Regions from separate parts of the Photorhabdus kleinii genome, predicted to be linked through region 2. Evidence: predicted binding sites of a transcription regulator. Region 2 holds the regulator's gene; the other holds the start of a gene.
What was found. The regulator ArgR, encoded in region 2, controls arginine synthesis, uptake and breakdown. The targets are predictions, from matches to a motif close to ANTGAATAAAAATACANT.
Positions count from the first base shown of each region.

Region 1: argC (N-acetyl-gamma-glutamyl-phosphate reductase) is a predicted target of ArgR. The motif match lies at 12,183-12,200, and genes of this name have one in related genera.

Region 1 is NZ_JAJAFY010000067.1:982-16,714, forward strand. It holds gene murI (glutamate racemase) at 1-495, opposite strand, end outside; gene btuB (TonB-dependent vitamin B12 receptor BtuB) at 440-2,299, opposite strand; gene trmA (tRNA (uridine(54)-C5)-methyltransferase TrmA) at 2,499-3,599, shown strand; gene LG003_RS21010 (YijD family membrane protein) at 3,662-4,033, opposite strand; gene fabR (HTH-type transcriptional repressor FabR) at 4,057-4,701, opposite strand; gene sthA (Si-specific NAD(P)(+) transhydrogenase) at 5,076-6,473, shown strand; gene oxyR (DNA-binding transcriptional regulator OxyR) at 6,465-7,370, opposite strand; gene argH (argininosuccinate lyase) at 7,526-8,905, opposite strand; gene LG003_RS21035 (argininosuccinate synthase) at 9,058-10,272, opposite strand; gene argB (acetylglutamate kinase) at 10,341-11,114, opposite strand; gene argC (N-acetyl-gamma-glutamyl-phosphate reductase) at 11,140-12,144, opposite strand; gene argE (acetylornithine deacetylase) at 12,247-13,404, shown strand; gene ppc (phosphoenolpyruvate carboxylase) at 13,676-15,733, shown strand, end outside.
Region 2 is NZ_JAJAFY010000007.1:55,927-73,518, forward strand. It holds gene folP (dihydropteroate synthase) at 1-641, opposite strand, end outside; gene ftsH (ATP-dependent zinc metalloprotease FtsH) at 725-2,686, opposite strand; gene rlmE (23S rRNA (uridine(2552)-2'-O)-methyltransferase RlmE) at 2,735-3,364, opposite strand; gene yhbY (ribosome assembly RNA-binding protein YhbY) at 3,505-3,798, shown strand; gene greA (transcription elongation factor GreA) at 3,931-4,407, opposite strand; gene dacB (serine-type D-Ala-D-Ala carboxypeptidase) at 4,668-6,116, shown strand; gene cgtA (Obg family GTPase CgtA) at 6,171-7,346, opposite strand; gene rpmA (50S ribosomal protein L27) at 7,474-7,731, opposite strand; gene rplU (50S ribosomal protein L21) at 7,751-8,059, opposite strand; gene ispB (octaprenyl diphosphate synthase) at 8,311-9,282, shown strand; gene LG003_RS06310 (DNA-binding protein) at 9,304-9,684, opposite strand; gene LG003_RS06315 (DNA-binding protein) at 9,761-10,108, opposite strand; gene LG003_RS06320 (helix-turn-helix domain-containing protein) at 10,294-10,560, shown strand; gene mdh (malate dehydrogenase) at 10,662-11,600, opposite strand; gene argR (transcriptional regulator ArgR) at 12,055-12,525, shown strand; gene mpl (UDP-N-acetylmuramate:L-alanyl-gamma-D-glutamyl-meso-diaminopimelate ligase) at 12,570-13,940, opposite strand; gene fbp (class 1 fructose-bisphosphatase) at 14,106-15,110, shown strand; gene ppa (inorganic diphosphatase) at 15,282-15,812, shown strand; gene LG003_RS06350 (gamma-glutamylcyclotransferase family protein) at 15,912-16,259, opposite strand; gene tamB (autotransporter assembly complex protein TamB) at 16,262-17,592, opposite strand, start outside.

The sequences.
Region 1 (15,733 bases), on a different contig from region 2:
ACCTATAGATTCAATCCTGCAACCTGTCGCAAACTTTTCGATAAGTTCTTTTGTATAGGAACGATTAACTGTTGCTCTAGTCGCCAATAATCCAACGACACCATTACGAGTTAACTTTGCAGCAGGTTTTATCGCTGGAACCACACCAACAACCGGAAAGCTGAACCGCTCACGTAGAGCTGGCAAGCTGACTGTACTGGCAGTGTTACATGCAATAACCACTATTGTCAGAAGGTGTTTTTGCTGAACAGCACCAACAATTTGAACGACTCGTTCAACAATAAACTCTTCCGATTTTTCACCATAAGGGAATGCTTCGTTATCAAAAACATATATATAATGGAGATCTGGTAATAATTGTCGGATCTCTTGGTAAATAGATAAGCCGCCTACCCCAGAATCAAACACTAAAACTGTTGGGCGTGCGGCTTTATTTAAATCAGAAGTTATAGCTCCCAGTGAGGTAGTATTCACGTCCTGGAATGCGATAGCCATAAACTGTCTCGTAATCTTTATCAAGCAGGTTGGCTATTCTAGCACGAATTGTCAGATAAGAAGTGACTGGATATGAAACTGTTAAATCCCAAAAGCTGGCGCCACCTAATTTCACACTCTTAGCCGGGAATGTACTGAAATCCTTGTCATAACGCCGCCCTAGATATTGATAAGTTAACCCCCAATCAAAATCATATAACTGCCAGTCAAGTTGATATTTCACTTGCTGCTTCGCACGACGAACTAAAATTTCATTAGTTTCACTATTACGGGGGTCAATATACTGTATTGTCAATTGATGCTGAAATATGCCAGTGTCTATTAAGCTAGTCCACTCAACACCTTTAATTTTTGCTTTACCAATATTGTAGTAGCGACTATTTGCATAATCGATCAATTGCTCAATCTCATTGCGATATACAGTCAGACGCCAATTTAGCTGGCCTGTGACGCCTTCAATACCGCCTTCCCATTGTTTACTTTCTTCCGGCTTCAAATCATGATTACCACCAAAACCATACATCTGGCTAAGCGTTGGAGCCTTAAATGCCGTACCATAAGAAGCGATCAAGCGATAATCTTTAATAAACTCCCAACCTAAACTGGCTTGCCATGTAGTATTCCAGCCAGCTTCTGAATGTTTATCTGAACGAATTGCGCCTTCTAAAATAAAATCTTTCAGCTGTTGCTGTGCTGTCAGATACATTCCTGTATTACGTACCGTTTTACTCTTCGGAATATAACTGGTTCCAGCTTCTATCGATTGTTCTTGGAAATCCACACCGGTACTGACCATGCCCTGATATAGCTGAAAAGTATTCCCCCATTGCAAGTTATATTGTTCAGAATCATTAAGGCTAGCAGACTTATCATAGCGTCCATATTGAGGATCAAAGTTATAATCTTTTGTATGACTATAACTGGTAATTAACTGGGATGAGTAGATCCCTTGGTTAAATCTGACTCCCATGTCATAGTGGCGGCTATAAAGTTCACGAGTATCCGGTCTGGCATATGGATAGCTCCAATTAATATCCGCATCATAAGATGTTCTATTGTTATAGCCATAAGCTCGAACAAATCCACTGACTTGCTCATTAAATTTTTGATCGACTCCCAACCAAAGCATTTTGCTCATGAAGCCATCACGATCAGGTTGTCTAAAACCACCGGTATTACCATCAGCAACAACATCGTATCCTTTGGTATAAGTATAGTTAGCTGCTGCTGTCAGAACTGTATTTTCAGCTATCGTTTGTTGAGTTGCACCATCATAAGTTTGATAACCATGTGAGCCGATACCTACATTAAAGCTGGTTCCTGGTTTCTCTCTGGTAGTGATGATATTAATAACACCACCAATAGCATCAGAACCATAAACAGCAGAACGTGGTCCACGGATATATTCAATTTTCTGAACCAATGATACAGGTATTTGGCTTAAATCAGAGGAGCCACTGATGCCCGCTTGATTCAAACGTATTCCATCCATCAATACCAATACATGACTAGCATGAGTACCACGTATAAACAAAGAGCTTAACTGTCCAATACCTCCATGCCGCGCAATATCAACACCGGGTAGACGACGCAAAATATCGGCTACACTATTTGGCTGCCAACGATCAATTTCATCCCGTGTTACAACAGTATAAGGAGCCAGTATGCTTGATACCGGCTGTTTAAAACGACTCGCTGTCACAACCAATGAATCCTGCGACTCCACCGCAACAGAAGCTTGATTCCAACCAGAAATTACCATGATTGAAACAGTGGATAATAATAACCGCTTTTTATTTATCATGAGAGAAAACATCCCACAATTTATTGTTAGAAGGACACGCTACGATGAAGCGTTGAACCTATTCATAGTTGAACCTATTCATAATAGTAAGCATAGACAGGATCGTGTATGAGTAATAAGAAAACTGGACATTCTTTGCTCTTCCCCTACAATTTTGCCCGAAAATTTTTCTTACTACAGATATAAGAGAACAAACATAATGCAAAATCTCCTGCCAACGGAAAGCTATGAACAGCAACTGACGGATAAAGTCAGCCGTTTAAAAAACATGATGGCGCCTTTCCAACCCCCGGGGCCAGAGGTTTTCCGCTCACCGCTATCTCATTACAGAATGCGAGCAGAATTTCGAATCTGGCATGAGCAGGATGATTTGTACCATATTATGTTCGATCAACAGACGAAACAGCATATTCGCCTTGTTCAATTCCCTGTCGCCAGTAAGTTAATCAACAAAATGATGGTAGTATTAATTGACTCCATTAGATCTGAACAGATCTTACGTCATAAGCTATTTCAAATTGATTATCTGTCTACTTGCAGTAATAAAATCCTTGTTTCTCTGCTTTATCACAAAAAATTGGGTGATGAATGGACACAACAGGCATTAAGACTGCGTGAAGCGTTAAGAAATAAAGGATTTGACGTTGAGTTAATTGGCAGAGCCGCTAAAACCAAAATCACATTGGATCATGATTATATTGATGAGGTTTTACCTGTTGCAGGCCGAAAAATGATTTATCGCCAGGTGGAAAACAGCTTCACCCAACCAAATGCTAGCGTCAATATTCATATGCTTGAATGGGCAATTAATATTACCAAAGATTCAAAAGGTGATTTACTTGAGCTCTATTGTGGTAATGGCAATTTCTCTCTGGCATTAGCTCAAAATTTTGAACGAGTATTGGCAACAGAAATTGCCAAGCCATCCGTTGCTGCCGCTCAATACAACATTGCAGCCAACGGTATTGATAATGTACAAATTATCCGAATGTCAGCAGAGGAGTTCACCCAAGCAATGAATGGTGAACGCGAATTTAATCGCCTTCAGGGAATCAATTTAAAAAGCTATCAATATGAAACTATCTTTGTCGATCCGCCACGTAGCGGCCTTGATGAAAAAACGCTTGAGATGGTCCAAACATATCCACGGATTCTTTATATTTCCTGTAACCCGGAAACCCTTTGCCATAATCTGAAAACATTAACCCAAACGCATAAAATTAGCCATCTGGCCCTGTTTGATCAGTTTCCTTATACTCATCATATGGAATGCGGCGTGCTTCTGGAAAAATTAAACTGATACTTGACGAATATATAAAACAAAAACGCCGGCAGATAGATTTCTCCGGCGTTTTTCAACAATTAATGACAATTTTCTGTAATTGCCTGGTTTTTACGAATTTTTACCTTTCTGTAAATCCAAAATACCAGTACGGTACCCATTACTGCGGGCAGAAAATTAGAGCCAATTTCAGGGTATTCAACCCTGATAATCGCACTATAACTAAATAATCCTAAGAGGAAACAAGCAACAACTAACTTAGGCATCCCATCTGGCATTGAATAATTTAAATAGCGCTGATGGATACAATAAATTGATAAAATCAGTGTTATCAATGGGAAAACTGAAAAAGAAACAACTGAGCTAAAAACTGCTGAAAACGTTCCATTCGTTGCTAATCCGACAATAAAAGCGAGTAACAATGTACTTTTGTCCTGGCGATATTGTTCCATCATTGCGTTCTCCTCCTTCATAGTTATTTAAGTTCAGGGTTCGGTGGGTTCATTTCTTTGCGATACCAATAATATGCACCTTTAGCAATCATCCGTAGCTGCAAGACTAAACGTTCTTCTAAACGCTGTCTTTTCTCCAAATCAATATCCAATGCTTCTGCACCGGCACTGAATACTATTGTTACCATTGCCTCTGCCTGCACCTCAGTAAAATGCCTCGGCATACAGCTTTCCTGTTCTAAATAGTCTGCCAGTTCAGCAATAAAATGTTGGATTTCCCGTGCGACAGCGGCACGAAATTCAGCAGAAGTCCCCGAACGTTCACGTAATAATAATCGGAATGCATTTGGATTATTACCGATAAATTCCATAAAAGTTGAAACAGATGTGCGGATGACACTGCCACCTTTAGCAATACGTTGTCGAGCTTGCCTCATTAACTGACGTAGCATCAAACCACTTTCATCCACCATAGTCAGCCCAAGCTCATCAACATCGCGGAAATGACGATAAAATGAAGTAGGTGCAATACCTGCTTCACGGGCGACTTCACGCAAGCTAAGGCTGGTAAAACTCCTTTCGGCACTCAACTGGCTGAAAGCAGCTTCAATCAGTGAACGACGAGTTTTTTCTTTCTGTTTCGCTCTGATGCCGATAATGTTACTCACACGAATCCTGACTCTTTATCTGAACTACATGTTAGGAAATATACCAAATTTTAACGCGTTTGCCGTAATGATATGCTTGTCATGTCATTTATAATGATCCATGTCATTTTCTCAGCGCATTTTCTTATTAGATATTAAGATGATAAAAGTGACTACGCGTAGTCAGAAAATCATTAAGGGGGCATTCCCCCTTTGTTAATTCGATCGTTAGATAATTATTTATTTTCCAAAAACTTCATGGTATCAGCATAGCGGGTAAAACTATGTTCAATTCACCCTAAACGATGACATAAACTCCTTATGAGGATTGGGTTATTAAGTCAACCGATGTTAATATAGCATTGTAATTTTGTGTAAAAACAGGTCTCTCCTCTATGCAACATATTCATTTTGACGCCATTGTCATTGGTTCTGGTCCCGGTGGAGAAGGAGCAGCAATGGGATTGGTGAAACAGGGTAAAAGCGTTGCTGTTATTGAACGCTATAATAATGTCGGCGGTGGTTGTACTCATTGGGGTACCATCCCGTCGAAAGCCCTCCGCCACGCCGTCAGTCGTATTATTGAATTTAACCAAAACCCTCTGTACAGTGATAATTCCCGCGTTCTTCGCTCTTCATTTGCTGAAATCTTACGCCGTGCTGAAATGGTAATTAATCAGCAAACTAGAATGCGTCAAGGATTTTACGAACGTAATGGGTGTCGTATGTTTTCCGGAGAAGCAACATTCATTGATGACCACCGGGTGAGTGTGCGCTATGCTGACGATAGCCACGATATTTTAAGCGCAGATAAGATTATTATCGCAACTGGTTCTCGCCCATATTGTCCGCCAGATGTCGATTTCACTCACTCCCGTATTTATAACAGCGATTCCATTCTGAAATTGGATCATGAACCACGGCATGTCATTATTTACGGTGCCGGAGTGATTGGTTGCGAATATGCTTCAATCTTCCGTGGATTAGGCGTAAAAGTTGATTTAATTAACACTCGTAATCACTTACTCGCTTTCCTTGATCAAGAGATGTCAGATGCACTTTCTTACCATTTCTGGAATAGCGGTATAGTAATCCGCCACAATGAAGAATATTCTAAAATTGAAGGTGTTGATGATGGTGTTATCGTTCACCTTAAATCCGGTAAAAAAGTCAAAGCTGACTGTCTGCTTTATGCTAATGGTCGAACAGGTAATACGGATACTTTAGGGCTAAAAAACGTTGGTCTGGAAGCAGATAGCCGCGGTTTACTGAAAGTTAATAAGATCTATCAAACCAGCAACGAAAATATCTACGCTGTAGGAGATGTTATCGGCTATCCAAGCCTAGCCTCAGCTGCTTATGATCAAGGCCGAATTGCCGCCCAAGCGATGACGAAAGGAAACGCCGAAGTTCATCTGATTGAAGATATTCCAACGGGTATCTATACCATTCCTGAAATTAGCTCTGTAGGTAAAACCGAACAACAATTAACAGCAATGAAAGTGCCTTATGAAGTTGGACGCGCACAATTTAAACATCTTGCACGCGCACAAATTGCGGGGATGAACGTAGGAAGCCTGAAAATACTGTTCCACAGAGAAACAAAAGAGATTCTTGGCATTCATTGTTTCGGGGAACGTGCGGCTGAAATTATTCATATCGGCCAAGCGATTATGGAACAAAAAGGTGAAAGTAATACTATCGAATATTTCGTCAATACTACTTTCAACTATCCAACTATGGCTGAAGCCTATCGTGTCGCAGCTTTAAACGGGCTTAACCGGCTATTTTGATTGCCCGTAATAAGTGCCCATTTTAGCTCTAATAGCCTCTGCTAGTTGCTCATAGCGACCACGCAGAGGTGAACCAGGACGATAAATCAAAACAACAGACCGCTTAGGTTCAGGGCTGCCACACTCCAGATAACAGACGCCATCACGTTTTTTCTCTTGTGGTACTGCCAGATCAGGCAATAAGGTTATTCCGCTACCGGCAGCAACCATATTACGCAGGGTTTCCAAACTGGTTGCACGAAAATGGGTATCTTCCTTCGCGCCCGCCTGAAAACAGAACCCCATTGCCTGATCACGCAAGCAATGACCATCTTCTAACATCAACAATTTTTCACCTGCCAATTCATCCATAGCGATTTTTTTACGCTCTGCCCAAGAATGGCCATCATAGATAGCTAGTTTCATGGGTTCTTCAAACAATGGCACTTCAATGAAAGCTCTTGTCTCCTTAACCATTGCCAGAATCGCACAGTCCAATTTGCCACTATCCAACTGGGCTAACAGACTTTGAGTCTGGGCTTCATATAGATACATTTCCAACTTAGGAAACAAACTATGAAGCCCAGGGATAATATGAGGCAACAGATATGGACCAATTGTCGGGATCAAACCAATATGCAGAGGACCAGACATGTTTTCCCCTTGAAGTGACGCCATTTCCTGCAAAATCCTCACCTCGCGGAGAACTGTTCTGGCTTGTTCTACTAATAACATCCCTTGTTGCGTGAACAAAACTTTACGGCTGGTGCGCTCCAATAACATGACACCCAGATCATCCTCAAGCTTACGAATTTGCCCGCTTAACGTAGGCTGGCTAACGTGGCAAGAATCAGCAGCACGGCGAAAGTGCCGATGCTCCGCAAGCGCCACAAGATATTCCAGATCGCGGATATTCATTCCCACCTCAACATATTTAATATAAATGATAGAAACTACCAATAGATAATTATATCAATGTGAGGAAAAGACTATCAGATAATCCTTAAGAACTTATATATAAAGCTCTCATTTATTTTACAGGGGATAAATTAATCCCCCTACTATTATGATGACTAACTTAATTTTAGCCTCTGCTTAGCCTCTGCAATCGCTTTCATAACCTGTTTTTGCGACACTCCTCCCTTTGCAAGGCGTTTGTCCAGACAAGATTGCAAAGACAAAATATCATATACATCTTCAGTAATTGCACTACTGAACTTCTGCAACTCTGCCAATGACAACGCTTCCAATGCCTGCCCCTGGGCAAGCGCCATAATCACAATTTCCCCAACAATATGGTGAGCTTCTCGGAATGGAACACCTTTTGCAACCAAATAATCAGCTAATTCGGTCGCGTTAGCATAACCCTGTTTAGCTGCTTCCGCACAACGTGAACGCCTGACCTGAATACCATCTAACACCAACGCGGACATATGTAAACAATCCAGCCAAGTATCCAGCGCATCGAATAACCCTTCTTTATCCTCCTGCATATCTTTATTGTAGGCTAGCGGCAAACCTTTCAAGGTCATCATCATACCGGTCAATGCCCCCTGCACCCGGCCACATTTCCCACGAATTAACTCCAGTGCATCCGGGTTTTTCTTCTGTGGCATCAGAGAAGAACCGGAAGTGACTCGATCTGACAGTTCAATAAACCCGGCTTCACCGCTATTAAAGAAAATTAGGTCTTCCGCAAAGCGGGAAAGATGGATCATACTGATACTGGCATTAGATAACAGTTCCAATACATGGTCACGATCTGAAACGCTATCCAAGCTGTTACGCGTCGCAGAAACAAAACCTAGCCATGATGCTAGTTGTTCGCGGTCAATATCATAAGCGGTTCCAGCCAATGCACCACACCCAAGCGGGCTGGTATCCAGCCGTTTCAAAGTATCCTGTAACCGACTTTCATCACGGACCAACATTTCTACATATGCCAAGCACCAGTGAGCAAATGTGATAGGCTGCGCTCTTTGCAGATGGGTATAGCCCGGCATCACTGCATCCTGATTATTCTCCGCAGTAATCACCAATGCCTGCTGTAACTCCACAATTGCCTGATAGAGATGTGAAATGTATTCTTTACACCAAAGTTTGAGATCTGTTGCCACCTGATCGTTACGGCTACGACCAGTGTGGAGTTTCTTACCCAGATCGCCAACTTTACTGATCAACTGCCCTTCTACCCAACTATGGATATCCTCTGCACCACTTTGCAAGATGGCTTGTGGGTTAGCCTGAACCTCATTCAACAATTCATTTAATGCCAGCTCCAGTCTTTGTTGTTCTTCAACGGTCAGCACACCAACCGTTATCAACGCTTTCGACCATGCAACTGAACCGGTAATGTCCTGTTCCGCCAACCGGTAATCAAAGCGAAGTGAATCGTTAAATTGTTTGAACCGTCGATCTGCTTTCTGACTGAAACGCCCGCCCCAGAGTGCCATATTTTTGTTCCTGATTATCTGATGTCTGAGTGATTGATTACCTTTCATAAACAGCAATTTCATTCGCAACATGGAGATAATAGACTCGATAAATCAAATACAAGGATGAATTCACGATCTGGTCATTACCTCCATAACTACGAACGATGAAATTACTCTTTACTATTTAATGCCCGAATGCGCGAAGGGAGAGAATACAGACGGATAAATCCTGCTGCATGGCTGTGATCGTAAACCTCATCTTCACCAAACGTTGCAAACGCTTCAGAATAAAGGCTATTTGTTGATTTTTTCTGGATCGCTGTTACCTGACCTTTATAGAGTTTCAGTACTACTTCACCGCTGACATCCGCAGCCAACGCCTCAGCCGCGGCCTGAATAGATTGACGTAGCGGGGCAAACCAACGTCCGTCATAAACGACATAAGACATTTCTAGCCCAAGCTGCTGACGCCATTTAAAGCTATCACGGTCCAGAACCAGTTGTTCAACACCACGCAACGCAGCCATCATGATGGTTCCTCCCGGCGTCTCATAACAACCACGAGATTTCATTCCCACCAGCCGGTTTTCCACGATATCGATACGGCCGATACCATGTTTTACTCCCAAAATGTTCAGCGCTTCAAGGCATTGATATGGAGACATCACCTTGCCGTTAACCCCAACAACCTCGCCTTTCTCAATAGTGACACTGACCAATTCAGCTTCATCTGGTGCTTCTTCTGGATCGACTGTCCACACCCAACAATCTTTATTGGATGCATTCCAAGTACTTTCCAGTACGCCACCTTCGGTAGAGATATGCCACGCATTCTCATCACGGCTGTAAATTTTCTCCAATGTTGCGGTGGTTGGAATATCTCGCGCTTTCAGATAATCCAGCAACGCTTCACGGGAACGCAAATCCCACTCTCTCCACGGTGCAACTACTTTTAGCTGGGGGGCTAATGCCGTATAAGTGCTTTCAAACCGAACCTGATCGTTACCCTTACCTGTTGCACCATGAGCAAGTGCATCTGCTCCCACTTTCAGTGCCAATTCAACCTGTGCTTTAGCAATAATGGGGCGTGCCATTGAAGTGCCCAACAAATAGCTACCTTCATACAGAGCACCGGTTTTCAGTACCGGATAAACATAATCTTTAATGAATTCCTCACGCAGATCCACAACGTGACATTCTGATGCGCCAGAACGCAAAGCTTTCTGCTCCACGCCTTCCAAATCTTCACGGCTTTGCCCCACATCGGCAACAAACGCAACAACTTCACAGTTGCCATAATGTTCCTTCAGCCAAGGAATAATGGCAGAAGTATCCAGACCACCAGAATAGGCAAGAACGATTTTTTTAATATCTTTAGTATGCATGAAGTTACCCTTTGAAATTCCGTTGTTATTTATCAGCAAAGATTTGCCGAAAATTAATCAAACTTAATTTAAGCCAGAATACGAGTACCGACGGGAACACCGTTAAATAGATCGGTCAGTTGATCTGCATGACGCCAACTGGCGATATCTACCGGACGATCTAATGTCCTAGCTGCATCTAAAGCGGCATTCACCTTCACAATCATGCCGTCAGTAATGATGCCGTGAGCAATAAGTTGTTCTGCTTTCTCAACATTTATGTCAGGGATTCTCTGCCCTTTACCATCCAAAATACCACTAACATCAGAGAGCAATACCAAATCAGCACCTAGCGTCTGAGCTATCGCCGTTGCTGCCTGATCGGCATTCACATTCATCAGCTCCCCTTTATCCGTTACACCAATTGAGCTGATAATGGGCATATAACCCGCATCCAATAACATTTTCAGCAACTTAGCATCGCCCGGCATCGCTTTCCCCACATGCCCCAACTCTTCACTCAGTTGGGAAACCATGACCACATTACCATCTCCTAAATATAATCCAACTGATGCAAGTTGATATTTAGTCGCCCACGACAACAAGGTCTTATTGGCGATACCAGCCAATGCGCCAGTGATAATCCCAATCTGATCAGCGGGTGTTACTCGTAATCCTTGTTCCTTCACTATCGGTAGCTGCAACTTCTGCATCAGCTCATCCACCAGATAACCACCACCATGAACAACAACCAACTGACGTTCGTGTGTTTGCCGATATTCCTGCAATGCAGTAAACACGCGTTCCAATGCTTCTTCATTGTCCAATAACACGCCACCTAACTTTATGACTAAAGGTTCCATCTGCTCTACTCCTTCACGTCAACCATTAAAGTAATGCCTGAGTTTCTTCAAACCCAAAACGTATATTCATACACTGAACTGCCTGAGCTGCCGCGCCCTTCAAAAGATTATCCTCAGTACCCACAACAATCAGATGGTCACCCTCTACAACAAAACCGATATCACAGAACGGTAACCCAACAACGGATTTCAATGCTGGCACCCCTTTGCTGTAAAGCCTTACCAATGGCTTATCTTTGTATGCTTGCCGATACACCTCATCTATCTGTTCTGCGGTAACACCCGGCTTCAATTTACAGGTAATTGTGGCAAGAATACCCCGCGCAAAATTGCCAAGATGTGGAGTAAAAATCACCCTGGTTCCCAGATGCTCCTCAATCTCCGGTTGATGACGATGGGTAAATATTCCATAAGGTTGCAAACTGATTTCGCAGAAGCTGTTGGTCATGCTGGCTTTCCGACCTGCTCCACTTACACCACTAGTAGCATTAATCACCGGCCAATGGCTGGTATCCAGCAAACTATTTTCCAACAGCGGTTTCAGGGAGAGTTGAGAAACTGTTGGGTAACATCCCGGTACAGCAACTAATTGGGCCTGTTTGATTTTTTCAGCCTGCCATTCGGCAAGTCCATATACTGCTTGTGCTAACCATTCAGTATGCTTATGTTTGAATCCGTAGTATTGTTGATAAATCTGAGCATTTTGTACGCGGTAGGCACCAGAGAGATCAAATACAGTGCAACCTGCTGCCAGAAATAACGGCGCAATGTCATGACTAACTTCATGGGCGGTGGCAAGGAAAACCACATCAATCCCTTTAGCAGCATTAATAATATCAGTCAGCGGTTGCAGCGGTAGATCAACAATGCCTTTATACTGTGGATGTAAATCTGAGAAGCATTTATCTGCATCAACGCTCTGAGCAGAAACCATGAGTCTAATCAGATTCGTATGCGGATGACGATGCAGATATGCTGCCAGTTCTGCTCCGGTGTAACCACTTGCACCAACAACCAGCGTATTCAACATAGGATATCTTTACCTTATGCTCAGTATTCAAACGGGATAATGTATTTTTATTCAAAAAAAATGCATGAATATTGATACTATCATGAATAAAGGCTGTCAACAGTGAATATTAAATTACCTCCATTTATTGAGCTATTTCGGCAATTAATCGCGACTCCATCTATCAGCGCCACCGATGTCAGTATTGACCAAAGTAACGAGTCTCTCATCAACCTACTGGCAAGTTGGTTGAAAGAAATTGGTTTCGAGATTGAGATACAGCCCGTCCCCGAAGCCCTCGGAAAATACAATCTACTAGCAACATTGGGGAGTGGCCCAGGTGGGCTACTCTTATGTGGACACACTGATACCGTCCCCTTTGACGATGGACTCTGGACTAAAGATCCCTTCACCCTGACAGAGAGAGATAACAAACTGTACGGTTTAGGTACAGCAGATATGAAAGGCTTTTTCGCCTTTATTATTGATGCATTACGGGACATTGATGTCAGTAAAATAACCCATCCGCTGTACATTCTGGCAACCGCAGATGAAGAGACGACAATGGCAGGAGCCCGTTATTTTGCCGCAAGTACCGCTATTCGACCGGATTTCGCGATTATCGGCGAACCTACTTCATTGCATCCTATCTGTGCGCATAAAGGACATTTATCGAACGCTATCCGTATTGTTGGCCAATCCGGGCATTCCAGTGATCCAGATCGTGGTATAAACGCCATTGATTTGATGCACGAATCTATTGGTCACTTGATTGAACTACGCAATACGCTAAAAGAGCGTTATAACAACCCGGCATTTGCCATTCCATATCCAACTATGAATTTCGGCTATATTCACGGAGGTGACGCAGTAAACCGTATTTGTGCCCATTGTGAATTACATATGGATATTCGCCCATTACCGGGCCTAACGTTGCAGGATCTGAACGGACTGTTAAATGAAGCACTGGAACCCGTGAAACAACGTTGGCCTGGCCGTCTGACTATCAACGAATTACATCCCCCTATTCCCGGTTATGCATGCCCAACCGATCACAAGATGATTGATGTGATAGAGAAACTGCTAGGCCGCAAGGCTGAAACGGTCAACTACTGTACCGAAGCACCATTCATTCAGGAATTATGTCCGACATTAGTCCTTGGCCCAGGATCTATTGAACAGGCACATCAACCAGATGAATTCATTGATATGTCGTTTATTGAACCCACCAGAAAGATAATTTCCCAGTTAATAGATCATTTTTGTCTAAGCAATAGTTAATCGTTTTACTCGTCCCCCAAAAGTCAGGGGGACTCAAGCAACAAAATCCCCCTTCTCAAATCTTCTGGCGCATAAGTAATACTTATAGAACATGACCTGCCATTAAATTTTAGAAATTTCGCCCAAACTGATGGTTTTCTGATATGAATATGAGGGTTTAGGGTAAATACGACGTTGTGGCGCTACAAAAAAATAACTTTTCGCCACCTAAATGAAATTTTTCTACCGGAACAGAATCAACATTCCGCCAGCAATAAAGGCCAAGAGTCACATGAATCAACAATATTCCGCAATGCGCAGTAATGTCAGCATGCTAGGTAAGCTGCTCGGAGACACAATCAAAGAAGCTTTAGGGGAAGATATTCTCGATAAAGTTGAGACTATCCGCAAATTATCCAAATCGTCCCGCGCAGGTAATGAAGCACACCGCCAGCAGCTATTATCTACATTGCAAAACCTATCTAATAATGAACTGCTGCCAGTTGCCCGTGCTTTCAATCAATTTCTCAACCTGACAAACGTCGCAGAACAATATCACAGTATCTCCCCGCATGGTGAAGCTGCCAGCAACCCCGTTGCGTTAGCGAAATTATTCACCCACTTAAAAGAAAAAAATTTCAGTAACGACGATCTGAAAAAAGCGGTAAATGAACTGTCTATTGAACTGGTTCTCACCGCTCACCCAACTGAAATCGCTCGTCGTACATTGATCCATAAACTGGTAGCCGTTAACACCTGTCTATCGCAACTTGATCACGATGATCTGGCGGATTATGAGCGTAATAACATTATGCGCCGCCTGCGCCAGTTAATTGCCCAATCATGGCATACCGATGAAATCCGCAAAATCCGTCCTACCCCAATTGATGAAGCGAAGTGGGGGTTTGCTATGGTGGAAAATAGCTTGTGGGAGGCTGTGCCAGCATTCCTACGTGAATTCAATGAACAACTGGAAGAGTCAATTGATTACAGCCTGCCAGTTGAAGCGGTACCTGTCCGCTTTACTTCCTGGATGGGCGGCGACCGAGACGGCAACCCAAATGTCACCTCTGAAGTCACTCGTCATGTATTACTGCTTAGCCGCTGGAAAGCAGCCGATCTATTCCTAAAAGATATTCAGGTTCTGGTTTCTGAACTATCCATGTCTGAATGTACACCAGAAGTTCGTAAACTAGCAGGTGGTGATGAAATTCTAGAACCTTACCGAGAAATTGCTAAAAAATTGCGGACACAACTCAGCAATACATTGACCTATTTGGAGAAACAACTGAAAGGAGAACAAGTTCTGCCACCAACTGATTTGCTGGTGGATAACGAACAGCTTTGGCAACCACTTTACGCCTGTTATCAGTCACTAAAAACCTGCGGGATGGAAATCATTGCCAACGGTCAATTATTAGATATCTTACGCCGTATCCGTTGCTTCGGCTTATCACTGGTACGTATTGATGTACGCCAAGAAAGCACTCGCCATACAACCGCCGTTTCTGAACTGACGCAATACCTGGAATTAGGTGACTACGCCAGTTGGTCAGAAGAAGAAAAACAGGCTTTCCTACTGTATGAACTGCACTCCAAACGTCCATTGATCCCACATAACTGGCAACCAAGCGCTGAAACGCAAGAGGTTTTCGCAACCTGTAAAGTCATTGCCGAGTCACCTCAAGACGCTATCGCCGCTTACGTTATCTCAATGGCTAAAGTACCTTCTGATGTATTAGCGGTTCACTTGCTACTGAAAGAAGCCGGTTGTCCGTTCACTTTACCCGTTGCCCCATTGTTCGAAACCCTTGATGACCTGAATAATGCCGAAAATGTCATTCAGCAATTAATGAATATTCAATGGTATCGCGAACTGATTCATGACAAACAGATGGTGATGATTGGTTATTCTGACTCAGCAAAAGATGCCGGAGTGATGGCTGCGGCATGGGCGCAATACCGAGCACAGGATGCCTTGATCAATGTTTGTGAAAAAGAGGGCATTACGCTGACCTTATTCCACGGTCGTGGCGGTACTATCGGCCGTGGCGGTGCGCCAGCACATGCTGCTCTGCTTTCCCAACCACCGGGAAGCCTGAAAGGTGGCCTACGTGTGACCGAACAAGGCGAAATGATCCGCTTTAAATTCGGTCTGCCACAAGTCACTATCAGTAGCTTAGCCTTATATGCCAGTGCGATTCTGGAAGCAAACCTCCTACCACCGCCGGAGCCTAAACTGGAATGGCATCAGGTGATGGATACCCTGTCTGATGTTTCCTGCAAGATGTATCGCGATTATGTACGTGAACAGCCCGATTTTGTACCTTATTTCCGCGCGGCAACACCA
Region 2 (17,592 bases):
ACAGGTAAACCAAATTGATGAAATTGGTTTAAATGTGCCAGTAACTGATAATTATGCGTCAAGTTCTTGCCAAAACCGAAGCCAGGATCAAGAACAAGTTTATCTTTTGTTATCCCTGCCATCACACAACGTTTAATTTGCTCAGTAAAAAATTGGTTCACTTCTATTAACAAATTTTCATAATGTGGAGCATCCTGCATAGTACGTGGTTGGCCTTTCATATGCATCAAGCAAACGGGTAAGCCAGATTTAGCTACGCTTTCCAAAGCACTAGGCTCTTGTAATGCACGAATATCGTTAATCAAATGGGCGCCAGCTTTTGCTGACTCACTCATCACCAATGCTTTCGAGGTATCAACAGAAATCCAGATATTAAATCGTTGAGCTAAAGCCTCAACAACCGGAACAACACGATCCACTTCTTCTTGTTCACTAACTTCATCAGCTCCCGGACGGGTAGATTCCCCACCGATATCAATGATCGCAGCGCCTTCATTAATCATCTTCTCAGCATGTTGTAAGGCCATATCCAGAGTATTATGAGCCCTACCATCAGAAAATGAATCTGGAGTCACATTCAAAATACCCATTACTTGTGGGCGGGAAAGATCGAGAACATTGTCTCTGGCTCTGAGTTTCATGTTAGGTTACCTTCAATGTCAAAACCCCAGGACTTACCTGGGGTTTCATGAATATCAAATCAGACTACGAAACAATGGAACAATTACTGATCTTTATTTCCTGACTGCCCTACTTGCTCACCACCTTGCGCCAATGTATTGATATCATCAGTTGGTTTTGCAGCCTGTGGAGGAGGTGTATTACCTGTTGAGCGACTGCTATTACTGCTGCCGCTATCACTTTCCCATCCTGCTGGTGGACGAACATTTGTACGATTCATTAAGTCATCAATCTGGGGAGCATCAATAGTCTCGTACTTCATCAATGCATCTTTCATCGAATGCAGAATATCAAGGTTGTTCATCAGAATCTGACGAGCACGTTGATAGTTATGATCGATAATTGCCTTAACTTCCTGATCAATAAGACGAGCAGTTTCATCAGACATGTGTTTAGCTTTAGCAACTGAACGGCCAAGGAACACTTCTCCTTCTTCCTCTGCATAGAGTAATGGGCCAAGTTTTTCCGAGAACCCCCACTGAGTTACCATGTTACGGGCAATTGATGTCGCCACTTTGATATCGTTAGATGCACCAGTAGAAACGCTGTCTGGGCCATAAATAATCTCTTCCGCCAGACGACCTCCATATAAGGTTGAAATCTGGCTTTCCAACTTCTGGCGACTAGCGCTGATCTGATCGCCTTCCGGTAGGAAAAAAGTCACACCCAAAGCGCGACCTCGCGGAATAATGGTAACTTTATGAACAGGATCATGCTCAGGAACCAGACGGCCAATAATGGCATGGCCTGCTTCATGATAAGCAGTTGATTCTTTTTGCTCTTCCGTCATCACCATAGAGCGGCGTTCTGCGCCCATCATGATTTTGTCTTTCGCTTTTTCGAATTCAACCATAGAAACTACGCGTCTGTTACCACGGGCAGCAAACAAAGCAGCTTCGTTCACTAGGTTAGCCAAATCAGCACCAGAGAATCCAGGAGTACCGCGAGCAATGACAGAAGCATCAACATCAGTATCCAGAGGAACCCGGCGCATATGAACCTTCAGAATCTGCTCGCGACCACGTACGTCTGGCAAACCAACAACAACCTGACGGTCAAAACGACCAGGACGCAACAACGCAGGATCAAGTACGTCGGGACGGTTAGTCGCGGCAATAACGATAATACCCTCATTGCCTTCAAAACCATCCATCTCAACTAGCATCTGGTTCAGAGTCTGCTCACGTTCATCATGACCCCCACCCAAACCAGCACCACGCTGACGGCCCACCGCATCAATCTCATCAATAAAGATGATACAAGGTGCTGCTTTCTTCGCCTGCTCGAACATATCACGAACACGGGATGCGCCAACACCAACAAACATTTCAACAAAGTCAGAACCAGAGATAGTAAAGAACGGCACTTTCGCTTCACCAGCAATTGCTTTTGCCAGTAAAGTCTTACCCGTACCCGGAGGCCCAACCATCAGAATACCTTTCGGAATTTTTCCACCTAACTTCTGAAAGCGGCCTGGTTCTCGCAGATATTCCACCAGTTCACCAACTTCTTCTTTCGCTTCGTCGCAACCAGCAACATCAGCAAAAGTGGTTTTAATCTGATCTTCTGTCAGCATACGGGCCTTGCTTTTACCAAAAGACATTGCCCCTTTACCGCCACCACCCTGCATCTGACGCATAAAGAAAATCCAGACCCCAATAAGCAGTAACATCGGGAACCAGGAAATGAAAATAGAAGTTAGCAGACTTGGTTCCTCTGGGGGTTCACCAACCACTTTTACGTTTTTATTCAGTAACGTATCTAGCAGTTTTTCATCCTGTACTGGTAGGTAAGTGGTGTATCTGCTGTTATCTTTCCTACTAACGTTAATTTCACGACCTGTGATACGAACTTCGCGCACCTGATCCTGGGCTAATTCATTGATGAAGGTAGAGTAATCCACCCTACGACTATTGGAATCGCTGGGACCAAAACTCTGGAATAACGACATCAGCACAACTGCGATAACTAACCAGAGAATCAGGTTTTTCGCCATGTCACTCAAGGGATTAACCTCATATTACAACTGTGTTAACAAATAGCATTCAGGGTACTATAGTTTCCGCCCTGTCGCTACAATGTATACTTCACGCGATCGGGCCCGCGAAGCGTCTGGCTTACGAATTTTCACGTTCGTAAATAGGGAGCGCATTTCCCTCAGGTATTCATCAAAGCCCTCTCCCTGAAACACTTTGACAATAAAACTCCCCCCAGGGGCCAGCACATCACGACACATATCTAACGCCAATTCAACCAGATACATGGATCGAGGAATATCGACCGCAGGTGTTCCGCTCATATTGGGTGCCATATCCGACATGACGACCTGGACTTTGTTATCACCAACTCGTTCAAGCAATGTTTTCAATACAAGTTCATCACGAAAATCACCCTGAAGGAAATCGACGCCAACAATGGGATCCATCGGTAAAAGATCACAGGCAATCACTCGCCCATTATCACTAATTTGACTCACTGCGTACTGAGACCATCCACCAGGAGCTGCGCCTAAATCGACAACGGTCATGCCAGGCTTAAAAATTTTGTCACTTTGTTGAATTTCATCAAGTTTAAACCAAGCGCGAGAACGAAGCCCTTTTTTCTGTGCTTGCAGAACATATTTATCACTAAAGTGTTCTTGTAACCAGCGACTGGAGCTTGCCGAACGTTTTTTATTGGCCATTGTCCTTTCCAACTATACTACGAATAAAGAGCCAGATATCTATTGCTCCATACACCAAAACCACAACACACTATTTATGGTGATAGAGATGAGATGGCGGTAGAATGTCTCGTTTTCAATCCTAACTAAGCAAAAAAACAATGGCCCTTAACAAAAAACAAGTACAACACCTGAAAAGTCTCGCTCACCCGCTAAAACCTGTCGTCATGATTGGTAATAACGGCCTGACCGAGGGTGTGTTGGCCGAAATTGAACAAACGCTGTCACACCATGAGCTTATCAAAGTCAAAATCGCAGGCGAAGATCGCGAAACCAAAAATTTGATCGCCGATGCAATTGTCCGCGAGACCGGTGCATATAATGTGCAAATTATCGGTAAAACTCTAGTTCTTTACCGCCAATCGGAAGAACGCAAAATTATTTTACCTAAATAATCAAACCACATTTATATAAAATGCGGTGCGCATATTATGATAAAAAAGGCCATATTCGGCCTTTTTTACTTTTCCACGATCCTTATGTAACTTTACCTAACGTAAATCAATAGCAACAGGCCAATCCCGAAGTTAAATATATTCAACTTTCAGGATTTCATATTCAACTTCACCACCTGGTGTTTTGATAATAACAACGTCATCAACTTCTTTACCTATCAAACCACGGGCAATTGGTGAATTCACTGAGATTAAATTTTCTTTAATATCCGCCTCATCATCACCCACAATCCGGTAAGTCTGCTCTTCATCAGTATTAACATTCAAAACCGTAACTGTAGTCCCAAAAATAACACGTCCAGCCTTGGGCATCTTTGTGACATCAATCACTTGTGCATTAGAAAGTTTAGCTTCGATTTCCTGAATACGGCCTTCGCAGAAACCTTGTTGTTCACGAGCAGCATGATACTCAGCGTTTTCTTTCAGATCACCATGTTCACGCGCTTCAGCAATGTCTGAAATAATTTTTGGACGACGTACGTTCTTTAGATAATCTAGCTCTTCGCGCAACTTATCCGCGCCACGTACCGTCATTGGAATCTGTTTCATTTATTAATCCTCTAAATCTTTTCTGAGCAAAAAACCAGCATCATCCTGATGTTTTCAGATAACAGCACAATGAGCACACCTTATCGGGCGGGCTTACAGACAATAAACAATAGTGCAAACCATAGGACTACCCAGAGTTCACAATCATATTTTACATATTAATATATCATTCTAACGTAGACTTGGTGATGGGTCATCGTTTACTTTTCCCCACTTTGCGCCTTAGTATTGTGGTATGTCTACATCCATATGCGAAATTTATGTCCTTCTTTAAAATTGCCGGCAGATTAATTTGCGTTACCGCTCTGTATCTGACTACACCCAACGCAAACGCCACACCTGTTGAGGAATATACGCAATATCTGCCTGATGGTACTAATCTGGCGTTAATCGCTCAAAAAGCGGGTAGCAGTACCCCGTTAATTGATTATCACGGGCAACAAATGGCTCTACCAGCAAGTACGCTGAAAGTTGTCACAGCTCTTGCAGCATTGTTACAACTGGGTAAAGATTATCGCTTTATCACCACACTGGAAAGTCACGGAAAAATTTCAAACGGCGTCCTGAGAGGGAATTTGATTGCTCGTTTTGTCGGAGATCCGACACTGACCCGTCAACAACTTCGCAATATGGTCACAGTTCTGAAACAATCTGGCGTGGAAAAAATTGACGGCGATCTTCTGATAGATGTTTCCACCTTTGCCAGCCACGATAAAGCTCCCGGTTGGGTATGGAATGACATGACCCAATGTTTCAGCGCTCCCCCTGCTGCCGCAATTGTAGATCGAAATTGTTTTTCAGTTTCGCTATATAGTGCTGAACGCCCCGGTGATACTGCATTTATCCGCGTAGCATCCTTTTATCCCGTAAATATGTTCAGCGAAGTTAAAACGTTGGCAAAAGGCTCTCCTGAAAGCCAGTACTGCGAACTGGACGTCGTTCCCGGAGAACTGAACCGTTTTACTCTTACCGGATGCCTTACTCAACGTAGTGAACCGTTGCCACTGGCTTTCGCGATTCAAAATGGTACCAGCTATGCGGGGGCAATCCTCAAAAATGAATTGCAAATTGCAGGAATTGAAATCACAGGTAATCTTAAACGCCAAAGTTTACCAACTGAACCGGGAAAAGTTCTGGCTCAAAATCAATCAGCACCATTACATGATCTGCTGAAAGTCATGCTAAAAAAATCTGACAATATGATTGCTGATACCGTATTTCGGACAATAGGCCGACAACACTTTGATATACCAGGAACCTGGCGTTCAGGCTCTGATGCGGTAAGGCAAGTATTAAAACAAAAAGCGGGTATCGATCTAGGAAATACCGTGATGGTGGATGGCTCAGGATTATCCCGCCATAATCTGATTACTCCAGCAACCATGATGGAAGTATTACAGTTTATTGCTCAACATGATCAAGAATTAGATTTTATTTCCATGCTGCCATTAGCGGGTCATGATGGCACATTAAGATACCGAGGAGGGCTGGACGAAGCAGGAGTAAACGGAAAAGTTTCGGCTAAAACCGGTGCCCTGCAAGGAGTTTATAACTTAGCTGGCTTTATAACCACTGCTAGCGGTCAACAAGTTGCTTTCGTACAATTTATTTCTGCTTACGCCGTACCGCCAAAAGAGCATCGCAACCGTCGGGCCCCTTTGATTCGATTCGAAAGCAGGCTGTATAAAGATTTATACCAACACAACTGATAAAATTGGCGCCACAAAGATGGCGCCCTTAGCTATGATGAGAAAGTGAAAAAATCAGTGTTTGTAAATAACTTCAACGCCTTCATCGTCATCTTCGTCCCAATCGTCATCCCAGTCATCGTCTATTTCCGAAACCTGTTCCAATTGCTTCTTATGGTAGTCATCCCACATGAATTCAACTTTCTCAGGCTGAGCTTCACCTTCTGTTCTGCTCATATTACGAGGCTGAGTTTTCATAAACTCCATAATATCCCAGCAAAGCGCTTTAACTCCCAGGCGATTTATCGCTGAGATCACATAAAAGTCGCCTTCCCAACCCAATTCATCAGCAATAGCTTGGGCACGCTGTCTAGCTTCTTCTGGCTCCAACAGATCAACTTTATTGAACACCAACCAACGTGGTTTCTCTGCCAATTTTTCACTGTATTGCTGTAGCTCGTTGACAATAATCCGGGCATTTTCAACAGGATCTGATTCATCAACAGGACAAATATCGATTAAGTGCAGCAATACCCGGCAACGTTCCAGATGTTTCAAGAAGCGAATACCCAAGCCAGCGCCATCGGAAGCACCTTCAATGAGCCCTGGAATATCAGCCACAACGAAACTTTGTTCGTTATCCATCCTTACTACACCCAAGCTTGGTACCAGAGTGGTAAATGGATAATCTGCAACTTTTGGTTTAGCGGCAGAAACAGCACGGATAAAGGTGGATTTGCCTGCATTTGGCATCCCTAGCATACCAACATCTGCCAACAACATCAGTTCCAGCATCAATTCACGAGTTTCACCTGAAGTCCCCATCGTTCTTTGACGAGGGGCCCGGTTAACAGAAGATTTAAAGCGGGTATTGCCAAGCCCATGGAATCCACCTTTTGCTACCATTAGACGCTGTTCATGACGAATCATATCGCCTAAAACCTCACCGGTTGCTGCATCACGGACACGGGTCCCAACAGGGACTTTAATCGTGGTATCCTGACCACGCTTGCCTGTACAATCACGGCTTTGGCCATTTTGTCCACGTTCTGCCCGAAAGGATTTTTCAAAACGATAGTCAATCAGTGTATTGAGATTTTCATCTGCTAGCAGATAAACATCCCCACCATCCCCACCATCCCCACCGTCTGGCCCACCTTTCGGAATATATTTTTCACGACGGAAGCTGACACAACCATTGCCACCATCCCCTGCAACAACCAGTATTCTGGCTTCATCTACAAATTTCATATTTTTTCTCCGTATGATAGCCATTACAGTGCTGGACGGCCGTGTTACCCAGAGATGGCGTACTTTAGAATATAAAAAGCCCCGCAACACATGCAGGGCTTCTGATTCGGTTTATAACTCGAAAAACTTATTCAGCTTCGATGCTGATAAATTTGCGGTTTTTCGGGCCTTTAACTTCGAATTTAACTTTCCCGTCAGCTAATGCGAACAGGGTGTGATCACGACCACAACCAACGTTATCGCCAGCGTGGAATTTAGTACCACGTTGACGAACAATGATGCTGCCTGCTAATACAGACTCGCCACCAAAACGTTTTACACCCAGACGTTTGCTTTCAGAATCGCGGCCATTACGAGTTGAGCCGCCAGCCTTTTTGTGTGCCATTAATCTGCTCTCCTAAATCTTAAGCGATGCCAGTGATTTTAACATCGGTGAACCACTGACGGTGGCCTTGCTGCTTACGGCTGTGTTTACGACGACGAAACTTAACGATTTTAATTTTCTCGCCACGACCGTGGGCAACCACTTCAGCTTTGATTTTAACGCCTTCAACGACAGGAGCGCCGATTTTGATGTCATCACCATTAGCGACCATCAGAACCTGGTCAAACTCAACAGTTTCACCCGTTGCGATGTCCAGCTTTTCCAGGCGAATTGTTTGACCTTCGCTGACTCGGTGTTGTTTACCACCACTTTGGAAAACCGCGTACATATAAACTCCGCTTTCCGCACGCCCCCTTAAATATCATTCCAGAGCGCACTATAAATATTCATAATAGGGCGCGAATTCTACGCAAAAAAGCCTAAGAAGACAAGAGCAGAATTAGAGCAGATGATAAAAAAACACAGTTGCTGAATTGTCATTTATTTAGACTGTTTTTCGAGTACAATCAAGACACAGCAATAACTATTTTAATGTTAATATGAACATAACTCTGCATTAAAACCCATAGCCGAAAAAATATGAATTTAGAATCCATTATCAAGCTAACCGCTGATGATATGGCAGCGGTAAATGAAACCATTCTTAGTCAGTTGAATTCTGACGTTACTCTTATCAATCAGTTGGGCTACTACATAATCAGTGGTGGTGGAAAACGCATTCGCCCAATCATTGCCATCCTGGCTAGCAGAGCATTGGGTTATCAGGGTGATAAGCATATTACTGTTGCTGCATTAATTGAATTTATCCACACAGCGACTCTGTTACATGATGATGTAGTGGATGAATCAGACATGCGACGTGGCAAAGCGACTGCCAATGCCATGTTTGGTAATGCAGCAAGCGTGCTGGTTGGTGATTTTATATACACGCGCTCTTTCCAGATGATGACAGCGCTTAACTCCATGCGAGTTCTTAAATTGATGTCAGAGGCAACCAATGTTATCGCTGAAGGCGAAGTTTTACAGTTGATGAACTGCAATGATCCAAATATTTCTGAAGATGATTATATGCGGGTGATTTACAGTAAAACAGCCCGATTGTTTGAAGTCGCCGCGCACTCTTCCGCAATTCTATCTAACGCCACCCCAGAGCAAGAAATGGCTTTACAAAATTACGGACGTTATTTAGGTACTGCATTCCAGTTGATTGATGATTTACTGGATTATAATGCTGATAGCGATACATTAGGCAAAAACACCGGTGATGATCTTAACGAAGGTAAACCGACATTGCCCTTGCTACACGCTATGAATCATGGCACTCCAGAACAATCAGCACTTATCCGTGAAGCAATTAAAAAAGGTAATGGCCGCCATTTACTCGAAACCGTACTAACAACCATGAAACAGTGCGGTTCACTGGAATATACCCGTAAACGAGCAGAGGAAGAAGCAGATAAAGCAATAGCTGCTTTGCAGGCACTGGAAAACTCCCCATACAAGCAAGCACTCGTGGGGTTAGCCCATATTGCCGTACAACGCCTTTCTTAATCGATAGAACGAAACCTGGGGTTAATCTGACTCCAGGTTTTTTTCTGCGTCTTCAACACCTACATCAATATAACCAATAAGTTTTGCGAGCCCCTCCCGAAGAATAAATTTCACAATTTTTTCCCGCTCAACTTTAGTTAATTGATAGTAAGCCTCAATCCAAATTAAGAATGGGTCTTGTCGTTTGTTTGTATAATCAATAGTACTTTCCCCTACGGATAGCACATTAAGTACATCTTCAGGCAAACTATTTATATGATATTCAAGAGCCTTGCCCTGAACACCCCGTTTACGTCTATATTCCCATCCTTCCCGCCTCGCCATCAGATTTATCCCCTGTGGCGAAGAAGGAAGTCCGGCAATACCAACCAGCTCTTTAGCTGAGTACCATTCTTTTTTCATACTTTTCTTCTCACTTTGCACCGGGATAATGAAGAAGAATCCAAGTTAGTTGGCATTTCTAATTTCCAAAAATGGGCTAAATAACAGAAAGTTTTTCTAAAAAACTTCTGATACCATCCCGTAAAATTATGGCTATCACAGCCTGTTTCTCAGATTCTGATAACTGATGAAAAGCACCAACCCAAATCGACAAAGGATCTTGCTTCTGCACCTGATATTCAGAAGATGATTCATGAAGCTCCAATGCTGCAATGGTCGTTTCCGGGAAACAGGAGTAGTGATACTCGACTGCTTTACCTTGTACACCTTGTCTTTTCTGACGTAACCACTCCTCTCGCTTTGCTCTGGCATTAACTCCTTGTGGTGATCCAGGTAACTCACCCACGCCGATTAACTCCTTGGCCGAATACCACTCTTTTTTCATCACGTTTCTCTATTTTTGTAACCAAGTTCAAAAAAGAAGTTTTTAAGAAAAAATTTGGAAATACTTTTGGAAAAATAATGCTATTTTATTTCTCAATAACAGGTTTAAGTTCGTTATTGCTCTCATGCATACCTGTTATTTATACCACTAACATAGCATCAAATTTAATAAAAAAAGGATTAAAAATGATTTCAAGGAAATCTGATTGGCATCCTGCCGATATAATTGCAGCTTTACGCAAGCGGGGAACAACCTTAGCTGAGGTATCACGCAGAGCAGGACTCAGCTCATCGACCCTGGCGAATGCACTATCTCGTCCGTGGCCAAAGGGAGAATGGATAATTGCGAATTATCTGGAAATACACCCTTCAGAAATTTGGCCAAGTCGTTATTTTGATCCAAATACTGGAGAATTATTAGAAAGGAAAGTACGCGAACAAACAAATAATTAGCTAACGAATTATATTAGCTGAACAAAAACCGCCGGTAATTCGCTATACCAGCGGTTTTATTGTTTCATAGATATATATTTTTTATTTATAAAATATATTAATTAGTTATTAATAAATTTTTCGCCTAATTCTATATCTTTTCTCAATACATCTAGCATGCCTTCCAGTGCTTTCTGTTCAAAATCACTCAGCTCACCAACGTTCAAACGCTCTTCTACGCCATTTTTACCCAAACGAACTGGCTGGGCAAAGAAGCGAGCATATTTACCATCACCTTCAATATAAGCACATTCCACAACATCACTTTCACCTTGTAAGCCACGGACCAAAGAGAGGCCCAGACGAGCCGCAGCTTGCCCCATAGACAGAGTTGCAGATCCTCCACCCGCCTTAGCCTCAACGACTTCAGTACCGGCATTCTGAATACGCTTAGTTAAGGCAGCCAGCTCTTCATCAGTAAAGCTCACACCAGGGATCTGAGACAACAGAGGTAAGATTGTCACACCAGAATGACCACCGATAACGGGTACTTCGATTTCCTGTGGTTTTTTACCTTTCAATTCAGCAACAAAAGTATTAGAGCGAATAACATCCAGCGTTGTAACACCAAACAGGCGGTTTTTGTCATATACACCTGCTTTTTTCAGCGCTTCGGCTGCAATAGCCACAGTTGTGTTGACTGGATTAGTAATAATCCCAATCAGTGCTTTCGGGCAAGTTTTAGCCACTTGTTCTACCAGGTTACGAACGATCCCCGCATTAACATTAAACAGATCTGAACGATCCATACCTGGTTTACGGGCAACCCCAGCAGAAATCAATACAACATTTGCTCCTTCCAACGCTGGAGTTGCATCTTCACCAGCAAAGCCTTTAATTTTCACTTCCGTTGGAATGTGGCTCAGATCAACAGCCACCCCAGGTGTCACTGGAGCGATATCATATAAAGAAAGTTCTGAACCTGAAGGAAGCTGGGTTTTTAGTAGAAGAGCAAGCGCCTGACCAATACCACCGGCTGCACCGAGAACTGCAACTTTCATCCTGATACTCCTTAAATCGTTTATACTTTAAAATGCTGTGAATTCATCTAGTTAAGAACCATAGATTACTACGTTTTTGAAAACAATCGGTTAACAACCAAATTGTGGACTTACGCTCTAATAGTGGGACGCAAAAGTCGCCGTATTCTAGGCAAAATGCTTATCTGTTAATGAGATAACGGACACTATTTTGAGAATTTCCTTATGATTTTACGAAACAATTGGCTAAATACCTTACACCCAACAACAACGCCAAACAACATCATTTGATTAACAATATATTTACTTGATAACCGGCTAAAAAAGCAAATTTCCATATTCATATTTTATGAATTTCTATATAACATAAGACCAACTTTGCACGGTTCAAATTGGCTATAAAATCATTATTATTGCATAAAAATTCATTTATATGCATAATACAAGTTTCATAGCTGATTGAATATGGTGAAATATGCGCACTCCCTCTAAACAGGAAGACTTAGTAAAAGCTTTCAAGGCGTTATTGAAAGAAGAAAAATTTAGCTCTCAAGGTGAAATTGTCACTGCTTTACTGGAAGAAGGTTTTGAGAACATTAACCAATCCAAAGTCTCTAGAATGCTGACTAAATTTGGTGCTGTTCGCACCCGTAATGCTAAAATGGAGATGGTTTACTGCCTGCCTGCTGAGCTTGGTGTTCCTACTGCCACTAGCCCACTAAAAAATCTAGTATTAGACGTTGATTACAACCATCCTATAGTTGTGATTCGCACAAGCCCTGGTGCTGCTCAACTTATTGCTCGTCTGCTAGATTCTCTTGGTAAATCAGAAGGTATACTCGGCAGTATTGCAGGTGATGACACCATCTTCGTTACACTCACCAGAGATTCCACAACAGAACAGCTGCGTGGAGCCATCCTTGGGTTGTTCGAACAAGAGCTTTAAATGAACGCGCCAACATGGCGCGATTCATTTTCCCACTGCTATTCTCAGGATTGATAAGCTTTTTTATTCAGCTTAGAGAGTAATTTTTCATGAATATCACCAAACCCTCCATTACTCATAACCAGAATATGATCCCCCTGCTGCGCCTTATCAACAATCATATGCACCAGTGAATCTATATCAGCACTCCAATACGCTGGCTGAACACAGTGATCTGCAATTTCTGATACGTGCCATTTAATGTTAGCTGGCTGGAATAAAAATACTTTATCAGCACGCCCTAATGCTGGTGCGATCTCATTCTTACTCACACCCATTTTCATCGTATTTGAACGCGGTTCCAGTACGGTAATAATACGGGCTGTTCCTCCAACCTTACTACGCAGGGCTTCGAGTGTTGCCAGAATTGCTGTCGGGTGATGAGCAAAATCATCATAAACAGCAACACCGTTTTCCTCACCACGTAGTTCAAGGCGACGACGGGCATTAATAAATTCACTTAAAGCACAACAGGCATCTGCGGGCTGGACACCAACATGATGTGCAGCAGCAATTGCAATCAACCCATTGCGCATATTATGTTCACCCACCAGCGACCCGTTCACTTCTCCGACAACTTTGCCACCATAAAACACCTGATAATGACGGCTGTCTGTACTGATCTTTTTTGCCTGCCAGTTACCGGTTTCACCCACTAGTTCCAACTCACTCCAACAGCCCATAGACAAAACCTGTTTCAGGTTAATATCGTTATCCGGGACAAGAATCTTACCACTACCCGGAACGATCCTGACAAGATGGTGGAACTGCCTCTGAATAGCAGCCAGATCGCCAAAAATATCGCCATGATCGAATTCCAGATTGTTCATGATCAGCGTACGTGGGCTGTAATGCACAAACTTAGATCGTTTATCAAAAAAAGCGCTGTCATATTCATCAGCTTCTATTACGAAAAACGAGCTTTCCCCGATCTGAGCTGATGTTTCAAAATTCCCCGGAACACCACCGATTAAGAAACCTGGTTTATAACCACAAGCTTCCAAAATCCAGGCTAACATACCCGCAGTTGTTGTCTTGCCATGCGTCCCTGCAACCGCCAGCACCCAACGTTCTGACAAAACATAATCATGCAGCCATTGTGGGCCAGAAGTATAAGGGAACCCACGCTCCAGCACAGCTTCTACACAAGGATTCCCACGGCTCATAATGTTACCGATGATGACCATATCTGGCACAGAATCCAACTGTGCCGGGTCATATCCCTGAATCAGATTAATCCCATGTTTTTCCAGTAAGGTACTCATTGGTGGATAAACATTGGCATCAGAACCAGTCACTTCATGACCAAGAGAACGAGCCAAAATTGCCAGTCCCCCCATAAAAGTGCCGCAGATACCAAGAATATGAATACGCATTGATTTCCTATTCCATAGCATGAAGTTAGCCACTATTCTAACCATCAAAAGCAAGATAAGAAATGGAATAGCCTATGAATCATCCCTTTCTTTGGCTAAACTGCCCGCGTAAGAGTGCAATGGACACTCTAAAACCACTATCAAATCACATTCAGGACTTTCGTCATGAAAACATTAGGCGAATTCATCGTCGAAAAGCAGCACGATTTTTCTCACGCTACAGGTGAACTCACTGCATTGCTTTCCGCTATTAAGCTCGGAGCAAAAATCATTCACCGTGATATCAACAAAGCCGGTTTAGTGGATATTTTAGGAACCAGCGGTGTGTCCAATATCCAAGGCGAGGTGCAGATGAAACTGGACCTGTATGCTAATGAAAAACTCAAAGCAGCACTGAAAGCACGCGGTGAAGTTGCGGGGATCGCTTCAGAGGAAGAAGATGATATTGTTATTTTCGAAGGAGACCGCGCTGAAAACGCAAAATATGTTGTTTTGATGGACCCATTAGATGGTTCTTCAAATATTGATGTAAACGTTTCCGTCGGTACTATCTTCTCTATCTACCGCCGTATTACCCCCATCGGCCAGCCAGTGACTGAAAAAGATTTCCTGCAACCAGGTCATCGTCAAGTCGCCGCCGGGTATGTTGTTTACGGTTCTTCAACTATGCTGGTCTACACCACCGGCTGTGGGGTACACGCCTTTACTTACGATCCTTCTTTGGGAGTATTTTGTCTTTCCCATGAGAAAGTTCAGTTCCCACCCAATGGCAATATGTATTCCATCAACGAAGGGAATTACATCAAATTCCCTATGGGGGTGAAGAAATACATCAAATATTGCCAGGAACAAGATGAAGCAACTCAGCGCCCTTATACCACCCGTTATATTGGTTCGCTGGTTGCTGATTTCCACCGCAATTTACTGAAAGGCGGCATCTACATTTACCCAAGTACCGCCAGCCATCCATCAGGAAAATTACGCCTGCTGTATGAGTGTAATCCAATGGCATTCCTGGCTGAACAAGCTGGCGGTAAAGCCAGTGATGGAGCTAATCGCATTCTGGATATCATCCCATCCAAACTGCATCAACGCGTCCCTTTCTTTGTGGGCAGTAAATCGATGGTAGAGAAAGCCGAGAGTTTTATGGCTGAGTTCCCAGATGAGTAATTTCATCGGTTAATGACGGATAAGCGGCGGGATTTTTCGTCGCTTTTTTAATTTTAACTAATGAGGTTAAAATACCCCTGCTTACTTGTCAGAAAAATGGAGAGTACTTTAAAAAATGTTTTGGCTATAATACTCCCCACTCTATTCTGGTTTGAAATAAAGGAAACTTTCATGAGCCTGAACTTAGTACCAGCAGGAAAAAAACTGCCTGAAGATATCTATGTCATTATTGAGATCCCTGCAAATGCAGATCCGATTAAATATGAAATTGATAAAGAATCTGGTGCGCTGTTTGTAGACCGTTTTATGTCTACCACGATGTTCTATCCATGCAACTATGGTTACATCAACAACACTTTATCTCTGGATGGTGACCCGGTTGATGTTCTGGTTCCCACACCATACCCACTACAACCAGGTTCTGTGATCCGTTGCCGTCCGGTTGGCGTTCTGAAAATGACTGATGAATCAGGTGAAGACGCGAAACTGGTTGCAGTTCCACATAGCAAACTAACCAAAGAGTATGATCACATTAAAGATGTGACTGATTTACCAGAACTACTGCGCGCTCAGATCACTCACTTCTTTGAGCGCTATAAAGATCTGGAAAAAGGTAAATGGGTTAAAGTTGATGGTTGGGATAATGTCGAAGCTGCTAAAGCAGAAATTATCTCCTCTTTCGAACGGGCCGCTAAGAAATAACTTTTCTCTGTTTAAATAATTAAAAAACCTCTGGGGAACATCACCGGCAGAGGTTTTTTAATACCATACTCCCTTTTTATGACAAAAAAGGATTTTTATTTACTCTTCCACATGGCGCTTCAACCAGTCACCACTTTTTATCCGCCGTAAACCGGTTATTGGAAACTGATAAAGATATATCCATGCATTGCCATACGGTGTCTGAATCAATTCCCTTACATACTCCCGCGAATTATCTTTCAAATCATCTAATTCTGTCAGTATAGTAGAATTGATTCGATATACCTCACATTCAATACTTCCGTCACCACGGATAACGGCAGGATAATGCCCAAGGTCATATAGCTCATAGCCTTCCAGCCGATGATCACCTAACCATTGAGCATCGGTCATCCAATGATGATTGCCCTGTTTGCGCCGTAAGCTGCCATAAACAATAATTCGCATTTTTAAAACTCAAACTGATAGAGCAAATCCAATGTCTGATCAATACCAGACACCGCTTCCAGATACAACCTAGGCATTAACCTATAGCGTAAGGTTAATGTTGCTAGTGAATCAAATATACCAACACCATACTTAACTTGCAGATCTTTTGTAATCTTTCCGCTAACAACTACCTGTGATTTATCGCCAACCCCCTGAGTATCCAGTGCTAAGTCGGAAACACCAAATATTTCACCGATCTTACCCACCAACTGACCACTCTGTGCAACCCCCAAACCTATTAATATTGCCGTCATCTGTGAGTTGTCCGAGTTACTATTCTCTAACCCTTCACCACGCAACAGATAAGAAAGTGCTTCCAATTGTGATCTAACAGGCTCTGAAAAAATTTCTACTTTTGGCTGATCCGCTAAACCGCTCACCCTTACCCCTGCAATAACCCGCCCATCGGTAGAATCTGGGTTACGAATAGCCTCAATGTTAAGTAATGGCTGATCAGGTGGGCCTGAGAACATAATCAGCCCTTTACGAACGATCAGATCCTGTCCATAAGTATGGAAACGACCATCAAGAATATCAACTTGACCATTCAAACCCAGGCCTTGTTTATCTTGAACAACCATCAGATCGCCTTTAAGTTGTGCTTTAAGGCCGAAGGCACTAAGACGAACATCATCTCCTATATGAATCGTCAAGTTACTTTGAATCGGGATAGACGCTTTTTTCTGTTGTAATGGCTGAAGATTCTCATTCAATATAACTTCATCCGATGAAACCTCAACTGTCGATTCTGGCAGCTCCTTCACGGTAATACGCGCCCAAGGAATACCAACGCTACCATCCAATTTCAGCAACTGAGGAGAAGCCTCAAACACCAGAGCAGGGCTAACATCAATTTTCACCATTGGTGGAAAAACTACTCTTAACTTGTCGCCGTTAGCCGTTACTCGTGCATGCCATGCATCCACATTACGCCAGTCTGCATCACCATTTAGGTTAAGCTGACCCTTCGGCGTTTTAATAACACCATCAAGAACGGAACGTATTCCATCAAAATTCACACCAATTTGCCCTTGAGTAATATCAAATGGGATCCAATGGCCCGAAGCTTGCAGTGCACTCAAGTCTAACCGGCCAAACAATAATGGATTTCTGACATTGCCTCCCAGAAGCAGGTGAGCATTCAAATGACCTTCAGCTTTATCACCTTTTCCAAGAATCGGCTTGATTAACGCCAGTGAAATATCCTGAATATCTACATTTCCCGACAGCTTACGGCTCCCAGCAAGATCAGCAACCTGTACGCCACCGTTGAATCGGCCATTTCCCATAA